One region of the Azospirillum palustre genome, then DNA from elsewhere that is predicted to be linked to it. Evidence: riboswitches for the same ligand, from Rfam matches in the RefSeq annotation. Region 1 holds a riboswitch; the other holds the start of a gene.
What was found. Region 1 has a riboswitch for cobalamin ahead of CRT60_RS11995 (energy-coupling factor ABC transporter permease). Riboswitches for the same ligand answer to the same signal wherever they lie in the genome.
Positions count from the first base shown of each region.

Region 1 (7,146 bases):
CGCACGATGGCGGATCCCCGGCACGGAGGAGGCTTGGTTTGCTCGGACGGGCCGCAGGCGACCGCGGGAGAGATGCCGGGGCTTTCTGACCGTCACGCGGGAAATCCAGGCAGGTCCATGGACCGCGGCATCGGGATGCCACGCGGTGGACGCGCCGTCAGGATTGCGGACGGAAAGGGAAGGGAGCGCCGGCTCAGCCGGCGGCAGGCGGTGCGCGGGCCTGGAGGCTTGACAGGAACCAGCCGGCCGCGATCACGTCGCCGGGCAGGGTCCGGGCATCGGCCATCGCCATGCTCTCGGCGGGACCGGCCGTCTGCACCTGCGGCGGGAGCCCGGCGCCGGTGACGGTCGGGCAGAGCGGGCAGTGATCCTTCGCGGCACTGCCGGAGCCGGAGCCGTCTTCAGGGGCGACCGGCTGGCCGTCGGACCCGATGAACACCGTCTTGAAGCCATCCACCGAACAGATGGTGACGGCTTCGGCACCCGCCGGGGCTCCATCCAGCGCCATCGCCGGCATCACCATGCTCCACACCATCATCTGCAGCACAAACGCCAGCGCGCCGGCCATAAGGCCAGCCCGGCGGATGCGGTCGATGAGGGGGCGTAGACGAAGCACGGGACCCGTTTGCTCCTGGGGGGCCGCCATCGGGCGAGACGGTCAAGTCATTGCACGGAACACGGATCCGGGCAAGTCATTACTCCGGAAAGGGACATCGGGCTGTCCGGCAGGGCCGGCCCCGCAAGGCCGGCGCCGCCATCCGGTGCCTGTCTTTTCCTCAGAAGGTCTTGGTGACGTTGAGAAGGATTTTCCGGCCTTCGCCACGCGCCGCGCGTCCGTCAAGATACCTGTAATACGGCGTGAAGTAATTGCGGTCGGTCAGGTTCTTGGCGAAGAGCCCGACCGAGAACCGATCGCCGGTGTAGCTGGCCGACGCGTCGATCGTGGCATAGCCGGCGGTCTTGTAGAGGTTCATCTGGTCGATGTTGGCCGACGACACCGCATGGATCCCGCCGCCCACGCGCCAGCCCTCACCGTCTGCGGTGCGGGTGTCGTAGTCCAGCCACAGGCCGCCCGAATGGCGGGGAACGCCCGGCAGCGTCGATCCCGCGGGCGCGCCATTGGGAATGTCCGCCGTCAGTTCGGCCCTGGTGTAGGCATAGTTCGCGATCAGCTTCCAGGGGCCCGACGGCTGCCAGACCAGATCGGCCTCGAAGCCCTTCGACATCTGCTGGCCGTCAGGAATGCTGGTCAGCATGAAGGGGTCGGCCGGGTTGGTGACGGGGACGTTCTCGCGCTCGATCCGAAAGACGGCCAAGCTGCCGGAAAGCCCCGTCCCGCTGTCGAACTTGACGCCGACTTCGGCCTGACGGGAATATTCCGGTTTGGGGCTGCCGGCGTAGAAGGTGAAGGGATTGGCCTTCATTCCTTCGGAATAGCTGGCGAACGCCGAAATCTGGTCGGTCAGATCATAGACGGCGCCGATGCGGGGCAGGATCCGCGTCTCGTTGAGCGTGTCGCTACGGGCATAGTTGATCGATACCGAATCCATTCCCAGATAGGCCAGCCGCAGGCCACCCAGGAGATGGAGCTTTCCGAGCGTGGATTGCAGCTGGGCGAAGCCGCCAGCCGTCGTGTAGGTGGCGTCGCCGTCGGTCATGGCCAACCCCTGGGGCATGGCCCATTTCGGCCATGCCCCAGGGGTCAGCAGATCGACCGAGCCGACCGGCATCATGTCCATGTACATCAGCGACCAGTCGCCGATACGCGAATAGTCCGCGCCGACCAGAAGCCGATGCTCCATCGCGCCGGTGGTCAGGCGTCCTTCCACCGAGGACGAAAGGCTGAGTTCGCTCTGCCTGCCGGGAACGAAGGAATTGTACAGGTTCCACGAACTGCGCCCGGCGTCCGGGGCGTTGGCGATGATGATCTGGGTCGTCTGGTTCACCTCGTTCCTGCCGTAGCGGAACTGTGTCTTGCTGGACCAATCGTCGTTGAAGTCATGGTCCAGCGTCACCGTTACCTTGCGGGTGCTGGTGTGGCTGTCCGGGACGTCCGGATCGCCGATATAAAGATCGCGCGACAGGCGGAAATCTCCCGCCACCGTTCCCCAGGCGGGAAGCGCCTGATACTCCTGCTGGCTCCACCGCGAGACGTAGCCGTCGACCGTCAGCCGGGTGTCCGTTCCGTTGCCGAAGGTCAAGGATGGGCTGAAGGAGTATCGTTTGGTCTTGATCAGATCGACGTCGGAACCCGACCGGACGTAGCTGCCGTTCATCCGGAACAGCACTGTCCCGTCCCCGCTCAGGCGCCGGTTGATGTCGAAGGACGGCTCCGTGTAGCCGTTGCTGCCATAGCTCAGGCCGACGGTGGCGAAATCGCGGTCCTGCGGTTTTTTGGTGACGATGTTGACCACACCGCCCAGAGGCGTGCCCACGCCGCCGCCGTAGAGGATCGCGTTCGGGCCTTTCAGCACTTCGATCCGCTCGATGCCGGCCATCGCATTCGGATCGCCGGTGTTCAGATAGCTGGTGATGCCGTCGCGATAGATTTCCGCCTGGAAGCCGCGCAGGATCGTCGATTCATAAGCGGGGGTTTGCAGAAGTGCGGAGCCCTGCGCGCCGCTGACGTTCTTCAGGCCTTCGGCTATGGTGGTCACGCCCTGGTCGCGCAGCAGCTGTGGCGTCACGACCACGACCGATTGCGGCGTTTCCTTCAGCGGGGTTTCCGTCTTGGTTGCGCTGCTCGTGGTGACGGCCCGATAGCCGTCGATGACAGCGCCGCCATCGCCTGCATACAGCGTGATCGGGTCCAATTGCACAGCGTCCTGAGCCGAGACGGTGCCCGTCGAAAGCACGGCACCGACCAGCAGGAGCGCGCCCTGTCCATGGGAGAGCGTCATGAGGGAGAATGCACTTTCAAAAAGAATGGGTCAGATCCGATCGTCGAGCAGCCATTTCCCGACAGGCTGCCGTCCCGCCCGCCTGGAATCACGGCATGGCGATGGTGCAAGCGCGCAGGAAGGAGCCGGCGTGACGGTCACGCCGTGTCGAAGGCTTCGCTCGTGATGCGGACGGAAAGGGAAATGGAGTGCCGGTTCAGCCGGCGGCCGGCGGTGCGCGGGCCTGGAGGCTGGACAGGAACCAGCCGGCCGCGATCGCGGCGCCGGGCAGGGCCCGGGCGTCTGCCGCCGCCATGGTCTCGGCAGGAACGGCTGTCTGCGCCTGCGGCGGAAGCCCTGCACCGGTGACGGTCGGGCAGAGCGGGCAGTGATCCTTCACCGGGCCGGTTGACCCGGAGCCGTCGTCAGAGGAAGGCTGCCCGTCGGACCCGATGACGATCGTCTTGATGCCATCGGCGGAACAGATGGCGATGGCTTCCGCCCCCGCCGGCATCCCGTCCAGCGCCATCGCCGGCATCGTCGCGCTCCACACCATCATCTGGACAACGAACGCCAGCGCCCCGGCCAGAAGGCCGGTTCGGCGGACGCGGTCCATGACGGAGCGGGACAAAAACACGGTGGGATGGTCGCTTACGGCTGGCACCGCCGAAGGTTGCGGCAGCCAAGTCATCGCACGGAAGCGGAAGCCGGGCAAGCCACAACGGAGAGCCGGTGATCCAGGCCGGAAGGCTTTACACCGGGCGGCCGGGCGCTGCCGCGGCCGTCCGGTGGGATGAGGCCGGTCAGGCGCCCTGGTGAAGGCGCTGGTTGAACAGTGGTCCCTGGCTGTAACGGTGCAGCGCCTTGGCGGCGGCAAGGACTGCCAGGTCCGCCAGCGGCTCGATGATGATGACGCTCATGTAGGCGACGCCGAAGCTGCCGACCTCCGCGAGGTTTTCCGCTGTGAAGCCGTGGCCGTAGATGGCCCAGAAGGCGACCCAGGCGACGATGCCGCCCTGATAGGCGGTGGAGAGCGCGAGAGCCTGCGAGTATTTCAGTTCGACATAGGGGGTGGCGGCCGGAACGATGCGCTTCGCCAGCAGGCTGATGCCCCACAGCGGCACCAGCAGCGTGGTGACGTTCATGCCGTACTGCGGCAGGTCGAAGGGAGCGAAGAATACCCCCTGGATCAGCAGGCCGGCGGCGAGGCCGATGGCGGCGGCACCAGACCCGAACAGCAGAAGCAGGGTCGAGCCGAGGATGAGGTGGACCTCCGACACGCCCACCGGATGATGCGGCAGAACCTCGAAGAAGCAGAAGACGAGAGCCGTGGTGATCAGGCTGCGCAGTCCCAGCGAAACGGCCCCGCCGTTGCTGTGGATGGTGTCGAGCGCCATTTTCCCGGCAAGGGCGAAGGCGCCCGCCGCCGTTGCGTAGCTGAGGAGAATCTTGGCGCCGTCGACGACGCCGGGTTCGATATGCATGCCGCTTTCCCTTTCCGAACCTGCCCTGAATTGAGTCGGGAGCGCCGCGGCGGGGGCAGCCGCGCGCGTCATTCCCCGATCCTTCGGGGCGGTATGCCGGCTGGATGGCTTGCGGAAAGCGGAACGGTCGGGGCCGTGCATCGGCAAGCGATCACCGGGGCACCCCGCCCGAGGATTTTCGTTCGGTTAGGGCAGGTCTCCTGGCTTGCGGGTCGTTGCCACGCCGTCCGGCCTTCCCGGCGCGGTCGGTCTCCCGAGGGGAGCCAGGCGCCAGTGACACGGATTTGGACGATGCGGCTCGCCGCTCACAGTTGCGGGGGCAGCGCCGGACTTGCCACCGATCCCTGACGGGGGCGGCGCACCGGCTTCCCTCTTAGCCCCACAGCTTGGCGATGCGGGGAACCATAACCATCGCCACGGTAGGGTGAACCGCCGCCGCCGTCAAGAGCGGCTCCCGGTCTTCGAGGAATGCCGGGCCGGAATACTGGAGGACCGGCTTTCCTGGAAAGGGCCATGATCGATGTCGGGGCGACGATCCGCTTTGCAGTGACCGACGTGAAACTTCGTATAAAAAGCGTTCGTCCAGAGTATCGCGCCTGGGCTATGGTGGTCCGCATCGTGCCTTGGGCACGGTTTCAAGGTCGGCGGAGCGGGATGCTGCTGAAGCGGAACGGACGGGGACGGGTGTGGCGGACCGGCTGCTTGGCCGGAGCGGTCGCATTGCTGTTCCAGATCGTTTCCTGGGCCTGGATGCCCGCCTGGATTTCGACGGCCAAGGCCGAAACGAACCGGATCGTGATCTGTACGGCGGACGGGTTCAAGACCGTGGCTCTGGACGATCACGGCGTCCCGGCCGACCCGGACGGCGCCCCTTCCGATGCGGGCGTCGCCGATGGCTCCTGCCCCTTGTGCCCCCTGGTCGGCGGTCTGGCGATGCCGCCGCTCGGCCTGCTTCCGGTGACCGTCGGATACGTCCGGCATGGGCCCGAGTTCCTGCCCGGACGCCGCATCGCCGCCGGATGGTTCCTGTCCTCCCTTCAAGCCCGGGCGCCGCCGGCCAACGGTTGATCCGTCTTCGGCATCGGTGGGTTTTCAGACCCGCCATTGCCGCACCGTGACCGATTGACCGGAGCTTCCGCATGCCCGACGCCTGTTTCGGGGAAGCGGCCGTCGCACCCGTGTTCGCCCCCGTCGTCCCGTCCGCTCGCGCGGCGAAGACGGACGAACCGCTGTTCGACGCCGTCGCCACCCCCAATGACAGCGGCACCCGCAATGGCCGCCTCATCTTCGTTGCCGTTCTGACCGCTTACTTCGCAATCACCCTGTTCGCCTGGCTGCGCCTCGGGGCGTGGCCGATGGCGCTCTATTCCCTGATCGTCCTTGCCTTCGCCCTCTGGTCGGTGATCGGCGATGCACGGCGCCGGCGGCAGTCCGAGCGTATCCGCGTCTGGCCGGACCGCACCCTGGTCGAACGCATCGACGGGGCAGGGCGGTGCACGTCCAGCGAGTGGCAGACCGGCTGGCTGCGGCTGACCGTCGAACACGGTCAGCCCGGCGGCCCATGCCTGCGCCTGACCAGCCATGGCCGGTCGGAAACGGTCGGCGCCTTCCTGACCGGCCGCGAGCGGCTGGATCTGGCGAACGCGCTGGCCCGCCACCTCGGTCCGGCAGCCGCAGTGCGCTGATCGCATTGCGCCGATCCGCCGGTTCGCCGGCGGCGGCTCCCACTGAAAATCCCAATCGCACCGACACCGCAGGGCGGAGCCGGCGGCTCTTCTGCGCTACCCTGGAGAACCTCGATGTCAAGACCATGTCCGCGGCGCACCTGCCGCCCGGCCCTGCTGACCGCGCTGATGGTGAGCGCGGCGCCGGCGGCGTTCGCGCAGGATGCCGTATCTCCGACGCTGCTGCCGCAGGTCACCGTGACGGGAAACTCCGCCGGATCGCTCACCGTGCCGACGACGGAGGACGCGGACCAGCGGATCCGGCAGACTCCCGGCGCTGTCGAACTGGTACCCGACACGGCTTTCAAGAACGGTACGGCGAACACGATCAGGGACGTTCTCGGCTGGGTGCCGGGTGTCGTGACGCAGCCCAAGTCCAACATCGACAACCGGGTGTCGATCCGCGGTTCGGGGCTGACGCGCAACTACGGCAATCGTGGCGTGAACCTCTTTATGGACGGCATCCCGATCAACACGTCCGACGGCCTGTTCGACGTGTTCGAGATCGATCCGAGCGCCTACCGCTATGTCGAGGTCTACAAGGGCGCCAACGCCCTGCGCTACGGCGGCAATGCGCTGGGCGGCGCCGTCAATTTCGTCACCCCGACCGGCCGCGATGCATTGCCGTTCGACGGCCGGATCGACACGGGAAGCTTCGGTTTCCTGAAGGGGCAGTCCAGCACGGGCGGCGCCTCCGGGGCCTTCGATTACTTCGCCAACCTGTCGGTCCAGCGCGAGGACGGCTATCGCGACCACAGCGAGGGCCATATGGGGCGCGGCAGCGTGAACCTGGGCTACCGGCTGTCACCGGATGTCGAAACGCGCTTCTATCTGAACGCGAACAGCTGGAGGCAACGCCTTCCCGGAGAACTGACCAAGAGCGAAGCGCTGAACGCGCCGAAGTCGGCGGATCCGGAGTTCGTGCGCCAGGACCAGCAGCGCAACATCGATTCGATCCGGATCGCCAACAAGACCACGCTGCGTTTCGACACCACCGAGGTGGAGTTCGGCGTCTTCAACCACCGACGCCATGTCGACCATCCGATCTACCGTTATCTC
Region 1 covers NZ_PDKW01000040.1:470,462-477,607, reverse strand. Annotated here, with positions in the region: gene CRT60_RS12010 (DUF2946 family protein) at 194-616, opposite strand; gene CRT60_RS12005 (TonB-dependent siderophore receptor) at 777-2,900, opposite strand; gene CRT60_RS12000 (DUF2946 family protein) at 3,097-3,516, opposite strand; gene CRT60_RS11995 (energy-coupling factor ABC transporter permease) at 3,683-4,363, opposite strand; cobalamin riboswitch at 4,537-4,785, opposite strand; gene CRT60_RS11990 (DUF2946 domain-containing protein) at 4,877-5,431, shown strand; gene CRT60_RS11985 (DUF2244 domain-containing protein) at 5,503-6,048, shown strand; gene CRT60_RS11980 (TonB-dependent receptor family protein) at 6,163-7,146, shown strand, end outside.

Region 2 (7,146 bases), on a different contig from region 1:
GCCGCCTCGACCGCCTTCAGATAGTGCTTCACCGCCGAATAGACGCCGGCCTGCACCATGGTCGGCTTTTTGCCGGCCTTGGCTTCGAACTTTTTCGACCACTCGCGGGTCTGGTCGTCCGCATCCCAGTAGAAGCCGGTGGTCAGCATCAGCCCCTGCGCCGATTGCAGGCCCAGCGCATTCACGTCGGAGATGAACATCAGCAGGCCGGCCAGGCTCTGGCCCGACTGGGTGATGCCGAACTCCGCGGCCTGCTTGACCGCGTTGACGGTGTCGCCGCCGGCATTCGCCAGACCGATGACGTCAGCGCCCGAGCCTTGCGCCTGCAACAGGAAGGAGGAGAAGTCCGACGTGCCGAGCGGATGGCGCACCGAGCCGGAGATGGTGCCGCCGAGCGACTTCACCATCTTGGTGGTCTCCTCCTCCAGCGACTGGCCGAAGGCGTAGTCGGCGGTCACGAAGAACCACTTCTTCTTGCCCTGCTCATACAGGGCACGGCCGGTGCCGGCAGCCATGGCGTAGTTGTCGTAGGTCCACTGGAAGCCGTAGGGGCTGCACTGCGCACCGCTCAGCGCGGTGGCGCCCGGACCGGACATCAGGAAGATGCGCTTCTTGTCCTTGGTGATGCCCTGCACCGCCAGGGCGGCGGCGGAGTTCGGCACGTCGGCGATGACGTCGACGCCGCCGGTGTCGACCCACTCGCGCGCCTTCGACGCGGCGATGTCGGCCTTGTTCTGGTGGTCGGCGACGACGATCTCGACGGGCGCGCCGGCGACCTTGTTGCCGAACTCCTCCGCCGCCATCCGCGCGGCGATGGCGGAGCCTTCGCCGGCGAGATCGGCGTAGATGCCGGAGCGGTCGTTCAGCACGCCGATGCGGATGACGTTGTCCGACACCTGGGCGGAAGCCGGGGCCGCAATCGAGATCGCAGTCCCGGCGAGCGTCAGCATGGCGGTGCCGGCGAGAAGAAGCGTGCGCATCGGAAGGTCTCTCCCTCTTGGTCTTCGTTGTCGGCCGATCCCCATGGCGGGGACCGATGCCGTGCCTGGAGCAGGCAATCTGGCACGGATCCGGCGGTTCGCCGCCCTGCCCCTCGATGGGGTCGGGACGGCGTTCGCGCCGGCGATGTCGGGGGCTGGAGCGCCTACACGCCGAGATAGGTGTGCAGCTTGTCCATGTTGGCGTGGAGCTGGTCGTTGGGGATCATGTCGACCACATGGCCTTCCTCCATCACGTAATGGCGGTCGGCGATGGTGGCGGCGAAGCGGAAATTCTGCTCGACCAGCACGATGGTGAAGCCGCGTGCCTTGAGCGCCCGCACCGCGACGCCGATCTGCTCGATGATGACGGGAGCCAGACCCTCGGTCGGCTCGTCCAGCAGGATCAGGGTGGCGCCGGTGCGCAGGATGCGGGCGATGGCCAGCATCTGCTGCTCGCCGCCCGACAGGCGTGTTCCTTGCGTCGAGCCACGGCCCTTCAGGTTGGGGAACAGCTCGTGGATCTGCGGGACGGTCATCCCGCCCTCCTTCACCACCGGCGGCAGCGTATCAGCGCGTGGATGGTGCCGCGGCGAACCTGGAGGTTCACCTCCTTCACCGCCACGAACCCCTTGAACTCCTTCGTCAGGTTGCGCGCTTCCAGGATGATGTCGTCGTTCGGTGCGGCGTTCATCGGTCGCGAATTCTCCTCCCGTTCGTCCTTATGTCCCGGGCATATGCCCGGCGGCCGCCGTGCGGCGGGACGTTTCACCGATTGTTGTACGCACGAAGCATGCCACATGCAGGGTCGCTTCGGCCGGGCCGCCGGCCCCATTGTTTCTCCGCGGGTTTCTCTTAAGGGTTCGCTGCCCGTCCCTCGTGCCCCTCCCTCCTTAGCGTCGAAAAGTGTCGGATCCCTGGACACTCTGTCTGCAAAACATGACAGCATCCAAAGTGTCTGCATGCAAGATCGTCTGTGTGGCAGACGCCTTATTGCGGGCTTGCCAAACAGGCGCGGCACTGCGATGGTGGCCGCCCGACGGTGCCCTGCCCGTCCTGATGGACGGCGGGGATAATAGGGAATGCGGTGCGGAGCTTTCCGGGTTCCCAGGAAGCGCCAATGCCGCGGCTGCCCCCGCAACTGTAAGCGGCGAGCGTCCCGTCCATCATGCCACTGGCCCTCCGCGGCCGGGAAGGCGGACGGCATGCGATGACCCGCGAGCCAGGAAACCTGCCGGCGGACTTGACCGACCTTTCCCAACCCCGCCGGGTGTGGCGGGAGAACAAGGATGCCTTCGATGACCGCCCGTTCGATCAACACCGCTGCCGCCGGCTCCGCGGCCCGCAGCGCCGCCCAAACCGCGGTCGCCGCCTTTGCCGCGATCCTGCTGGGCAGCTTCCTGCTGTACGGCGTCGGCTTCGCCCAGCCGCAGCAGATCCACGATGCGGCGCACGACGCCCGTCACTCCTTCGCGTTCCCCTGCCACTAAGCAGCGGGTCATGGATCTGATCCGGCGGCTGTTCACAGCCGCTTTGGTCGCGGGCGTGCTCTCCGGCACGGCCGCTTCCGTCGTTCAGCAGGCGACGACCGTCCCGCTGATCCTCGAAGCCGAGAAATACGAGGTGGTGACCCCGCCTCCCGCAACCGTCGCCGCTCCGGCTCCGGCTGGGGCTCCGGCCGCCAGCCACGCCGAAGGCCACCAGCATGGCCCCGTGCGCGAGGTCGGCGAAGGCGTGCCGGTCACGCTGGACGAGGCGATGCAGCGCATCGGCCTGACCATTGCCGCCAACCTGATCGCCGGCGTCGCCTATGCGCTGCTGCTGGCGGCCGCGATCCTGCTGGCCGGCCGGCCGGTCGATGCCCGGCGCGGGCTGGTCTGGGGCATGGGCGGCTTCGTCGCCGTGTCGCTGGCCCCGTCCTTCGGTCTGGCGCCGGAACTGCCGGGCATGGCCGGGGCGGAGCTGGAGCTGCGTCAGCTCTGGTGGCTGTCCGCCGCGGCCGGTGCCGGCGTCGGCATCGCCGCCCTCGCCTTCGCCCGCAACCGTCTGGTCATCGCCGTCGCTGTTCTGGCCGCAGCGCTGCCCCATCTGATCGGCGCGCCGCATCCGGAAAGCGCCGAGGGTGCCGTTCCCCCGGAACTGGCCGCCCGCTTCGTCACCGCCTCGCTCGGGTCCGCCGCCCTGTTCTGGGCGATCCTCGGCTCCGTCTGCGGCTGGCTGATGAGCGGCGTGGTCCAACCGGCCGAACGGCAGCCGGCCCTGCGGGTTCAGCCCGGCGCGCGTTAAGGAGGCTCCATCCCATGTCCGCTCTTGCGAAAACGGCCGCCGGCAAGGTTCCGGCGACCGTCATCACCGGCTTCCTCGGCGCCGGCAAGACCACGCTGATCCGCGGCCTGCTGGAAAAGGCCGACGGCCGCCGGCTGGCGCTGATCATCAACGAGTTCGGCGACGTCGGCATCGACGGCGACATCCTGCGCGCCTGCGGCAACCCGACCTGCACCGAAGACGACGTGATCGAGCTGGCGAACGGCTGCCTGTGCTGCACCGTCGCCGACGACTTCGTCCCGGCCATCGAGAAGCTGCTGGCCCGGCCGGAGCCGCCCGAGCACATCGTGATCGAGACCAGCGGCTTGGCCCTGCCCAAGCCGCTGGTCCAGGCTTTCAACTGGCCGGCGATCAAGACGCGGGTCACCGTCGACGGCGTGATCGCCGTGGTGGACGCCTCGGCCGCCGCGGAGGGCCGCTTCGCCCCCGATCCCGCCGCGCTGGAGGCCCAGCGCGACGCCGCCGGCACCGTCGATCACGAAACTCCCATCGAGGAAGTGTTCGAGGACCAGCTGCTCTGCGCCGACCTGATCGTCGTCAACAAGACCGATCTGCTGGCCGACGGCGACCTCGCCCGTGTCGAGAAGCTGATCCGCGGCGCCCTCGCCCATACGGTCGGCCGTGACGCCAAGCTGGTCCGCGCCTCCCAGGGCGCGGTCGATCCGCTGGTCCTGCTCGGTGTCGGTGCGGCGGTGGAGGACGATCTCGCCAACCGTCCCAGCCACCATGACGACGAAGACGGCCACGACCACGACGACTTCACCAGCTTCGTGGTGGAGCTGCCGGTGCAGCCCGACCCGGCCGCGTTGGCGATGACGCTGGAGAAGGTCGCCGGCCTGCATGGCGTTCTGCGCCTGAAGGGCTTCATCGACGTGCCCGGCAAGCCGATGCGCCTGCTGGTCCAGGGTGTCGGAACCCGCATCCAGACCCACTACGACCGGCTGTGGAAGCCGGGCGAAGAGCGCCGCAGCCGTCTGGTGGTGATCGGCGAGACCGGGCTGGACCGCGATGCGGTGACGCGGGCGCTCGTCGGGTAAGAGTTTCGGGTAAGAGTTAGGGTATTGCGGCGTCCGCCCCCTCCTTGACCTTCACCGTTTTCGAGGGGGGAGGGGGCGAACGCTCCTGGACATCGAACCATGCACCTGCTTGCCGCCCGCCAGGACGAACTGGACGCCGGCCCCCAGGCGGAAGATCTGGGGCAGACGCCGGCCGACCTCGTCATGCTGTCCTTTTCCGACAGCGACCTGACCGCGCTTGCCGCCGCATGGCGGGCGGGCCGCAAGCGGCTGCCCGGCCTGCGCCTCGCCAACCTCAACCGGCTCGGCCATCCGCTGTCGGTCGATCTCTACGCCGACACCGTCGTCGCCAAGGCCAAGCTGGTCGTCCTGCGCCTGCTCGGCGGCAGCGGTTACTGGCGCTATGGTCTCGACCGGCTGTCCGCCCTTTGCCGGGACCGCGGCATCCCGCTCGCCGTCCTGTCCGGAGAGGCGCAGCCCGACCCGAACCTGACCGCCTACGGCACCGTTCCGCCGGACGCCGCCGACCGGCTGTGGCGCTATTTCACCGAGGGCGGCCCGGCCAACATCGGCCATCTGCTGGCCTGCGCCGCGACGCTGGCCGGAACGCCGCTGCCCCATGAAGACCCGGCTCCCGTCCCACGCTTCGGCGCTTACGACGGCTGGACCGGCCCCGCAACCGCCCCCATAGCTGCCGACTCGCCGGTCGCAGCCATTGTGTTCTACCGCTCCCACCTGCTGGCCGGCGACCTCGCCCCGGTCCATGCCCTGTGCGACGCGCTGGCCGCGCGCGGACTCGCCCCCCGGCCGCTGTTCGTCGCCAGCCTGAAGGAGCCGGACTGCGCCGCCTGGATGCGCGCCAGCCTGACCGCGCAGAACGCCGCCATCGTCGTCAACACCACCGCCTTTTCGGCGGCGCGCGAGGACGGTTCGCCGCTGGAGGCCAACGGCAGCCCGGTTCTGCAAGCCATCCTCGCCACCACGCCGGAAGCCGGCTGGCAGGCGTCCTCGCGCGGGCTGGCGCCGTCCGACCTCGCGATGAACGTCGTGCTGCCGGAGATGGACGGCCGCATCATCGCCCGCGCCATCGCCTTCAAGACGGCGGGGGAGCCCGACCCCGACCTGCAATTCGCCGCCCCGGCCCTGCGCCCGATCCCCGACCGCGTCGCCTTCACCGCAGACCTCGCGGCGAGCTGGGTCCGCCTGTCCCATACCCCGCGGGCGGAGCGGCGGGTCGCGCTGGTGCTGTCCGACTATCCCGGCCCCGGCGGCGGCATCGGCCATGCCGTCGGTCTCGACAGCCCGACCAGCACCGTGGCGATGCTCCACCGCCTGTCCGCCGAGGGCTACAGCCTGTCCGCCATTCCGGACAGCGGCGCCGGACTGATGGAGGCCCTCACCGGCACGCCCACCCCGACCCTGGCGCTCGCCGACTATCTGCGCTTGGCCCCGCCGAGCTTGCGCGCCCGCATCGCCGAGACCTGGGGCGAGCCCGCCGCCGACCCGGCCTGCCGCGACGGCGCCTTCGCCTTCCGCACCCTGCCCTGCGGCAATGCCGTTGTGGCGGTGCAGCCAAGCCGCGGCCACGGTCCCCTGACCACCGCCCAGCACCATGACCCCGACACCCCGCCCAGCCATGGCTATCTCGCCTTCCATCTGTGGCTTCGCCATGCCGTCGGCATCCATGCGCTGGTGCAGATCGGCGCCCACGGCACGCTGGAATGGCTACCCGGCAAGGCGGTCGCGTTGTCGGCGGAATGCTGGCCGGAAATCGTCGGCGGCGCCCTGCCCACCCTTTACCCCTTCATCGTCAACAACCCCGGCGAGGGCGTTCAGGCCCGCCGCCGGCTGGGCGCCGTGCTGATCGGCCATCTGACCCCGCCGCCGGTGGAGGCCGGTCTCCATGGCGACCTCGCTTCGCTGGAAACCGCCATCGACGAATATTCGCAGGCGACCGGGCTCGACCCGCGGCGGCTGGGCATGCTGCGCGAGACCATCCTCGACCTCGCCTGGAAATCCGGAGTCGCGGCCGACTGCAATTTGCGGCCCGACGACGACCCCGACGCCATCCTGTCGCGGCTGGACGCCCATCTCTGCGACATCAAGGAGATGCAGATCCGCGACGGCCTGCATGTCTTCGGCCACAGCCCGGCCGGCGAGCGCCGCGACCGGCTGACCGCCGCCGTTGCCCGCTCCGCCGATCCGGCCATGGTCGCCACGGCAATCGATGCCTGCGGCGAGGCGGAGATGCGGGCGCTGCTCGACGGGCTGGACGGGCGCTTCATCCGCCCCGGCCCCGGCGGGTCGCCGGCGCGCGGCCGGGCCGACACGCTGCCGACCGGTCGCAACCTCTATGCGCTCGACCCACGCGGGGTGCCGACGCCGACCGCCTGGACTCTCGGCTGGCAGGCGGCGGACGCGCTGATCACCCGCTATCTCCAGGATCATGGCGACTGGCCGCGCTGGCTGGTGGTCGATTGCTGGGGCACCCCGACCATGCGCACCGGCGGCGACGAGCTGGCCCAGGCGCTTGCCCTGCTCGGCGTGCGGCCGATCTGGGAGAACGGCTCCGGCCGCGTCACCGGCTACGAGATCATGCCGGCCGGCGTGCTCGGCCGTCCGCGGGTCGACGTGACTCTGCGCATTTCCGGCCTGTTCCGCGACGTCTTTCCGCAGCAGATCGCCCTGTTCGATCAGGCGGTGCGCGCCGTCGCCGGGCTGGACGAGCCCGACGACACCAACCCGCTGGCCGCCACCGCCAGGGCCGAGGAGCAGCGCCTCGCCGCTGCGGGCACCGAGGCGGCGAACGCCCGCCGCTGGGCCACTGC
Region 2 covers NZ_PDKW01000039.1:566,978-574,123, forward strand. Annotated here, with positions in the region: gene CRT60_RS08730 (ABC transporter substrate-binding protein) at 1-980, opposite strand, end outside; partial or broken gene CRT60_RS08735 (ATP-binding cassette domain-containing protein) at 1,145-1,546, opposite strand; partial or broken gene CRT60_RS08740 (ABC transporter ATP-binding protein) at 1,546-1,671, opposite strand; cobalamin riboswitch at 2,001-2,230, shown strand; gene CRT60_RS08745 (CbtB domain-containing protein) at 2,276-2,467, shown strand; gene CRT60_RS08750 (CbtA family protein) at 2,478-3,263, shown strand; gene cobW (cobalamin biosynthesis protein CobW) at 3,278-4,339, shown strand; gene cobN (cobaltochelatase subunit CobN) at 4,439-7,146, shown strand, end outside.
Region 2: linked by a shared signal. The riboswitch ahead of CRT60_RS08745 (CbtB domain-containing protein) and the one ahead of CRT60_RS11995 (energy-coupling factor ABC transporter permease) in region 1 are both predicted to bind cobalamin.